DNA from 3 places in the Allobosea sp. 05L423 genome. Region 2 is predicted to be linked to each of the others. Evidence: riboswitches for the same ligand, from Rfam matches in the RefSeq annotation. Region 2 holds a riboswitch; each other region holds the start of a gene.
What was found. A riboswitch is a leader RNA that binds a small molecule or an ion and turns the genes downstream of it on or off. The one in region 2 is predicted to bind thiamine pyrophosphate.
Positions count from the first base shown of each region.

Region 1: another riboswitch for thiamine pyrophosphate. It lies ahead of thiO (glycine oxidase ThiO); the one in region 2 lies ahead of AC1DNE_RS14285 (LuxE/PaaK family acyltransferase).
Region 3: another riboswitch for thiamine pyrophosphate. It lies ahead of thiC (phosphomethylpyrimidine synthase ThiC); the one in region 2 lies ahead of AC1DNE_RS14285 (LuxE/PaaK family acyltransferase).

Region 1 covers NZ_JBFTOA010000003.1:603,555-605,809, forward strand. Annotated here, with positions in the region: tRNA gene AC1DNE_RS11065 (tRNA-Ser) at 340-430, opposite strand; TPP riboswitch at 628-729, shown strand; gene thiO (glycine oxidase ThiO) at 807-1,802, shown strand; gene thiS (sulfur carrier protein ThiS) at 1,786-1,983, shown strand; gene AC1DNE_RS11080 (thiazole synthase) at 1,985-2,255, shown strand, end outside.
Region 2 covers NZ_JBFTOA010000005.1:1,096-3,350, forward strand. Annotated here, with positions in the region: gene AC1DNE_RS14280 (cephalosporin acylase I) at 1-775, opposite strand, end outside; TPP riboswitch at 914-1,041, shown strand; gene AC1DNE_RS14285 (LuxE/PaaK family acyltransferase) at 1,131-2,207, shown strand; gene AC1DNE_RS14290 (acyl-CoA reductase) at 2,213-2,255, shown strand, end outside.
Region 3 covers NZ_JBFTOA010000018.1:95,584-97,838, reverse strand. Annotated here, with positions in the region: gene AC1DNE_RS25450 (OmpA family protein) at 1-276, shown strand, start outside; gene AC1DNE_RS25445 (hypothetical protein) at 388-672, shown strand; gene AC1DNE_RS25440 (hypothetical protein) at 717-914, shown strand; TPP riboswitch at 984-1,088, shown strand; gene thiC (phosphomethylpyrimidine synthase ThiC) at 1,168-2,255, shown strand, end outside.

The DNA.
Region 1 (2,255 bases), on a different contig from region 2:
TTTGGCATGATTGGCCAGGCCCGGAAGCGGGACGTTGCCGAAGTGAATCGCCCGTAAGCGGACATCTCAGACGTCGGCAAGCGGCCGCCCCCGCTTGTCAGGCGCCTCGTGGCGAATGTCTCACTTGGGGCGCCACCAGACCACGAAGGCAAACCTGTGAATGTCTGGTTCGGGGCGGCAGCCAGAGTCTGCTTATGGCGCGAACCGGAGCGCATTGCTCAATGAATGATCGCGCCTCGCGCCACCCACGTGACTTGCGAGCGAGAGCGAGTGTTGGGGTATCCGCAACTTCCGGTCCCCTATTTCTCAATTAAATCATCTGCTTAGTGCAGATAGAAGTGGCGGAGACGGAGGGATTCGAACCCTCGATACCCTTGTGGGGTATGCTCATTTAGCAAACGAGTGCCTTCAGCCTCTCGGCCACGTCTCCGGCGAGAGGCTCTATGCCTGATTGCAGAGGCCTTTGACAAGCCTCGCCGATAACTTCCTTCGTACGACCTGTGTATTCGCGCGAACGCGGCGCTCGACCACTCCCGTGTGAAGGGAGTGCTCGAGAGGTAAGAGGCCGCCGCAACGGAGCCCTGCGCCGGCCTGGCTTGCTCCCCGGCGGCGCTGCCACTAAATTGCTGTTGTCCGTTGGGGTGCCGAAAGGCTGAGAGGCGTGGCTTGCGCCAACCCATCGCACCTGATCCGGGTAATGCCGGCGAAGGGAACGGTCTTCGGCTCGCAGACAAGTTGCTCGCGCCTCAGGCCGCTGCCTTCCCGGGAGCAGGGAAAGCATGACGGCAGAACGTCCTCAGTCAGGCCTGACAGTCGCGGTGGTCGGCGCCGGCGTCGTCGGTCTCGCCTGCGCCACCGAACTGCTGGCGCGCGGCGCTGACGTCACCGTGCATGAACGCGGCCCGCGCGTCGGGGCCGAGGCCTGCTCCTGGTATGCTGGCGGCATGCTCGCGCCCTGGTGCGAGGGCGAGAGCGCCGAGGAGCCGGTGATCCGGCTAGGGCAGCAGGCAGCCGACTGGTGGGAGCGTCATGCCGGCGGCGTCGTCCGCAAGGGCACGCTCGTCGTCGCGCCAAGCCGGGATCGGTCGGAGCTGCGCCGCTTCGGCCAGCGAACCAGCCATTTCGAGGATATCGACGGCGAGGCCATCGCCGGGCTGGAGACCGATCTCGCCGGGCGATTCTCGCGCGGTCTGTTCTTCTCTGGGGAGGCGCATCTCGATCCCCGACAGGCGATCGCCGCTCTGGGCGAGCGGCTGGTCGCGAACGGCGCCGTCATCCATTTCGACAGTGCGGTCGAACCGGCCGATCTCGATGCCGATATCGTCCTCGACTGCCGCGGGCTGGCTGCGCGCGATGTCCTGCCGGAACTGCGCGGCGTCAAGGGTGAGATGCTGCTGCTCCGGAGCGACGATATCAGCCTGTCGCGGCCGGTTCGTCTGCTGCACCCGCGTATCCCGCTTTACATCGTGCCGCGTGCCGACGGGCTCTTCATGGTCGGTGCGACGATGATCGAGAGCGGGGAGCGCAGCCGCATCTCGGCCCGCGCCATGCTGGAGCTGCTCGGCGCGGCCTATGCGCTGCATCCAGCCTTCGGCGAGGCGGAGGTGGTCGAGATCGGTACCGATGCCCGCCCGGCCTTTCCCGACAACCTGCCGCGGCTGACACGCCGCGGGCGGGTGATCCACGTCAACGGACTCTACCGCCACGGTTTCCTGCTCAGCCCCGCGATGGCGTGGATGGCGGCGGAAGCCGTGTCCAATCCGCAATCCAGACCGGAGATGCTGCATGACCTTGCTGCTTAACGGCGCGCCGCAGGAAATCGCCGCGAAGACGCTGGCGGAGGCGCTGGCCGAGCTCGGCTATGGCGGCCGCATCGTCGCGACGGCGGTGAACGGCGAGTTCGTGCCGGCGCGCAAGCGGGCCGAGATGCCTTTGAACGATGGCGACCGCATCGAGGTCGTCGCGCCGATGCAGGGAGGCTGAGATGGCGTCCTTCTATGGTTTCGAGCCGCAGAATCCGCTTTTCCTCGGTACAGCGCAGTATCCGTCTCCCGCGATCCTGGCCGAGGCGGTGAAGCGCTCGGGCGCCGAGGTCGTCACCGTCTCGCTGCGGCGGGAATCGGCCGGCGGCGCCGGGCAGGCGTTCTGGGCGCTGATCCGCGAGCTCGGCGTCAAGGTTCTGCCGAACACGGCGGGCTGTCACACCGTCAAGGAAGCGGTGACCACCGCACAGATGGCGCGCGAGGTCTTCGGCA
Region 2 (2,255 bases):
TCGGCTCGCGCAATTCGATCTTGTAGTTCGCGAGGTCGGCCTGATCGATCAGGCCGCCATTCGCCGCCATATAGTCGGTCAGCGCCCGCCCGAGCTTGCCGCCATACAGCGCCTCCGGCCCCTCCGCCGCGATCAATTTCAGGCTCGCGGCATAGTCGGCCTGGACGAGCCGCATGCCCGGCTGAAGCGGCTTCCCACCTGGCAGCAGCATCGCCGCAAGACCGGGATCGCGGGCGAGATCGCTGGCGTTGTCGGTGATGCAGTTCGACAGATAGGGCGTCACCACGAAGCCGCGCTCCGCCAGCCCGATCGCCGGTTGCAGCACCTCGGCCAGCGGCAGCGTGCCGAAACGGGCGAGCGCCTCGCACCAGCCTTTCAGCGCGCCGGGAACCGCCACCGCCTTGGCGCCAACGACGTTCTCGCGGTCGCGGGTGTCGCGTTGCCTGCCGATCTCGTCGGACAGGCAGTCATACATGTCGGGCGTCGCATGGCCCGGCGCGGTCGAGAGATTGTCGATCACGACATGGCGTCCATCCGCGAGGCGGATGTGACTCAGGCCGCCACCGAGAATGCCGACCATCATCGGTTCGGCGACGGTCAGCGCGAAGAGCGAGGCGACAGCGGCGTCGATCGCATTGCCGCCGCCGAGCAGCATCTGCGCGCCCGCCGCCGAGGCGAGCGGATGATTGGTGACGACCATCCCGCGCGAGCCCGTGGCCGGCTTCTTTTCGCAGGTAAAGGAGGCGATGCGGGGTGGCGGCGCAGGAACGTTCATGGCCGGCACAGAAACGGTTTTGAGGGCCCGCGTCGAGCCTCTTCTTCAGCATGCGCGCCATGTCCCGGCTTCTCGCCGAAAGCGGCGGGCCCTGCGCCGGCAATGCTTGACAAGCCATGGCCCGAAGCCCCACCTAAAACCCGTTCCCAGGGGGGCCTCGCTAGGAGGCTGAGATTCCGCCGGCCGGGCGTCAAACCCGGCAACGCGGTGACCCTCCGAACCTGATCCGGATCATACCGGCGTAGGGATGCGGGACATGCGGCCGTCACAGGCCCTGATTCCAGCTTGCGCCCATGATCCTGTTGCGATCGACGCTCCCGGCTTGCCAGCGAGCGTCCGAACGGAGTGAGCCGCAGTGACGCAAGCCGAGATCATCGAGGCGCTCCTCGCGTTCATCTCGCTTCCCGATGCCACGGAAGCCGAATTCGAGGCGATGGCGCTGAAAGTCTTCACCTATCAGTTCCGCAACAACGAGCCCTACAAGCGCTTTGCCCTGCAGCGCGGCCGCACGCCGCTCTCGGTGAGACGCTGGCGCGACATCCCCGCCGTGCCGATCACCGCCTTCAAGGATCTGACGCTGAGCTGCAGCCCGCCGGAGGCGGCAAGCCATGTCTTCATGACGAGCGGCACGACGCAGGGCGTGCGCGGCCGCAGCTACCACCCGACGCTCGACGTCTGGAAGCGCTCGATGCTGGTGAACTTCCGCGCGCGTTTCATGCGTGGCCGCGAGCGCATCCGCATGGGCATCCTCTTCCCTGACGAGACGAAGCTGCCGAACTCCTCGCTCGCCACCTACCTCTCGCTCGCCCGGCGCGAGTGCGGCACGCCGGACTCGCAAGTCTTCATCAATGCGGACGGGCTCGACCTGGACGGCCTTCTGTCGGCGCTGGAGCAGGCGGAGACGAGCGGTGAGCCCTATTCCCTTCTCGGCGCGAGCTATTCCTTCGTGCCCGTGCTGGACGCGCTCGCCGCGAGCGGCCGGCGCTTCGCCCTGCCGGAGGGCAGCCTGATCCTCGACACCGGCGGCTTCAAGGGCCAGTCACGGGAGCTCGGCCCTGATGAGTTCTATGACGGGCTCGCAGCCGCCTTCGGCGTGCCGCGCTCGGCCTGCATCAACATGTACGGGATGACCGAGCTGAGTTCGCAGCTCTACGATGACGGAAACGAGACCTGCCCCTCGGTCAAATCCGGCCCGCACTGGATCCGCAGCCGCGTCGTCGATCCGCTGACCGGGGCGGACCTGCCGGAAGGCCAGCGGGGCGTCATCGTCCATCACGACCTCGCGCATTTCAACTGCGTTTCCGCGATCCTGACCGAGGACGCCGGCGAGATCGTCCCGGGTGGCTTCAAGCTGTTCGGCCGCGTCGACGGCGAAGCCTCGAAGGGCTGCTCGGTCGCGGTGGCCGAGTTCCTTGCGGCGGCGCGGGGCTGACCGCCGTGATCGAGCACGCAGGCCATCTGCCCGGCCTGGACCGCGAGG
Region 3 (2,255 bases), on a different contig from region 2:
CGGCGGGCCCTGCAGAGCTCGCCGAACGAGGTCTTCCTCGTCGAGGGGCATACCGATGCCGTCGGCTCCGATGTCGACAATCTCTCGCTCTCGGATCGCCGGGCCCAGTCGGTCGCCGAGATCCTGACGCGCGACTTCCAGATCCCGCCTGAAAACCTGACCACCCAGGGCTATGGCGAGCAGTATCTGAAGGTTCAGACCCAGGACGCCGCGCGCGAGAATCGGCGCGTGACGCTGCGGCGCATCACGCCGCTGCTGACCGGTCAGAACCGCTGATCCCGCACGGGGCTGCTCCATGGGCAGCCCCGTTCTTTGCGGCGCGCGAGGAACCCCCGCACGCCCGTGGCGGTTCCTCTTCCGCAGGGAGAGCCGATGGGAGATGCAGCCATGAAGATGTCCGCTCTGGCGATGGCAGGCCTGATGCTCGCGGGTTACTTCGCGCCGTTTCCGGCATCGGCTCAGAATGTTCCTCCCGCCGTGAAACAGCGTGCTCCTGGCGTGCCGGTGAGGCCCCGGGCAGATGGGGCCGTGCGGCCGCCGGCCGGCGAACGGGCCGCGCCGCCGCGCGCCGACAGGCGTGAACAGCGCGATGACGGAGCACAGGCTGGCCCGCCGCAGCCCGGTCGCGACCTGCCGATGCCGCGTGCGGTGCCGTCGATCATCAGGCCCTGAGGCCGTTCAGGATTTGGCAAGGCGGGCGCATTAGCGTCGCCGGCATGAGCGACGCCGTCTCCCTTGCCCGCAGCATCGTCACGATGCAGGCCGCCTCGACGCAGCAGGCGCTGTCCGCCGAGATGATCAAACAGAACGCGCAGGCCGATCATAGCCTCGTCACCATGCTCCAGCAGAGCGTCGACCAGAGCAAGGCGATGCTCCCGGCCGGGCAGGGCGCCCTTGTCGACCGCTCCGCCTGAAGAATTCCCGCCTTCTGATCGTCTGCCGCATCACCCGTTGCCAAGCGGCCTCGCTGCGCCTAACCTCCGTACCGTTCCGAGGGGTGCCCGCAAGGGCTGAGATGGCTTCCGAAGCCGAACCCGTCGAACCTGATCCGGGTCATACCGGCGGAGGGACTGGAACGCGATCGCAGGGCGCAAAGCCTTGCCCGCAGACAGCGACTGAACCGCTTCGACGCCGGATCTCCTGACCTGTACCAAGGAGGAGATCCCCATGAATGCCCATATCAAACCCCAGAAGAACAGCGTCAAAACCGCGCCGCAAAGCGTGACGACCGGCCCGATCATCGGCTCGCGCAAGATTTATGTCGCAGCCCCCGAACATCCCGAAATGCGCGTGCCGTTCCGCGAGGTCGTGCTGACCACCGATGCCGAGCCGCCGGTGCGCATCTATGATCCCTCCGGCCCCTATACCGAGACCGAGGCGAAAATCGACCTCAACGCCGGGCTGACGCAGCCGCGCCGGGCCTGGCTCGATGCCCGCGGCTTCCAGACCGTGCCCGGCCGGGCCGTCACCGCTGCCGACAACGGCCATATCAGCGAAGCGCAGCTCGTGCCCGCCTGCCCGGCGCAGCGCCCGATCCTCGAGGCGAAGCCGGGCCAGATGACGACGCAGTACGAGTTCGCGAAGGCGGGCATCATCACGCCCGAGATGATCTATGTCGCCCATCGCGAGAATCTCGGTCGTGCCGCCATGCTGGAAGGCGCGCGGGAGCGGCATGCCGATGGCGAGAGCTTCGGTGCCAGCGTGCCGGAATTCGTGACGCCCGAATTCGTCCGCGACGAGATCGCCCGCGGGCGCGCGATCATCCCGGCCAACATCAACCACCCCGAGCTGGAGCCGATGGCGATCGGCCGCAACTTCCTGGTCAAGATCAACGCCAATATCGGCAACTCCGCCGTCACCTCCGGCGCGGCCGAGGAGGTCGAGAAGCTGGTCTGGGCGATCCGCTGGGGCGCCGACACGGTGATGGACCTCTCCACCGGCCGCAACATCCACAACATCCGCTCCTGGATCCTGCGCAATTCGCCGGTGCCGATCGGCACCGTGCCGATCTATCAGGCGTTGGAGAAGGTCGGCGGCGATCCGATCAAGCTCGATTGGGAGGTGTTCAAGGACACGCTGATCGAGCAGGCCGAGCAGGGCGTCGACTATTTCACCATCCATGCCGGCGTGCGGCTTCCTTACGTCCCGCTGACCGCCAACCGCGTCACCGGCATCGTCTCGCGCGGCGGCTCGATCATGGCGCGCTGGTGCCTGGCGCATCACCGCGAGAGCTTCCTCTACGAGCGCTTCGACGA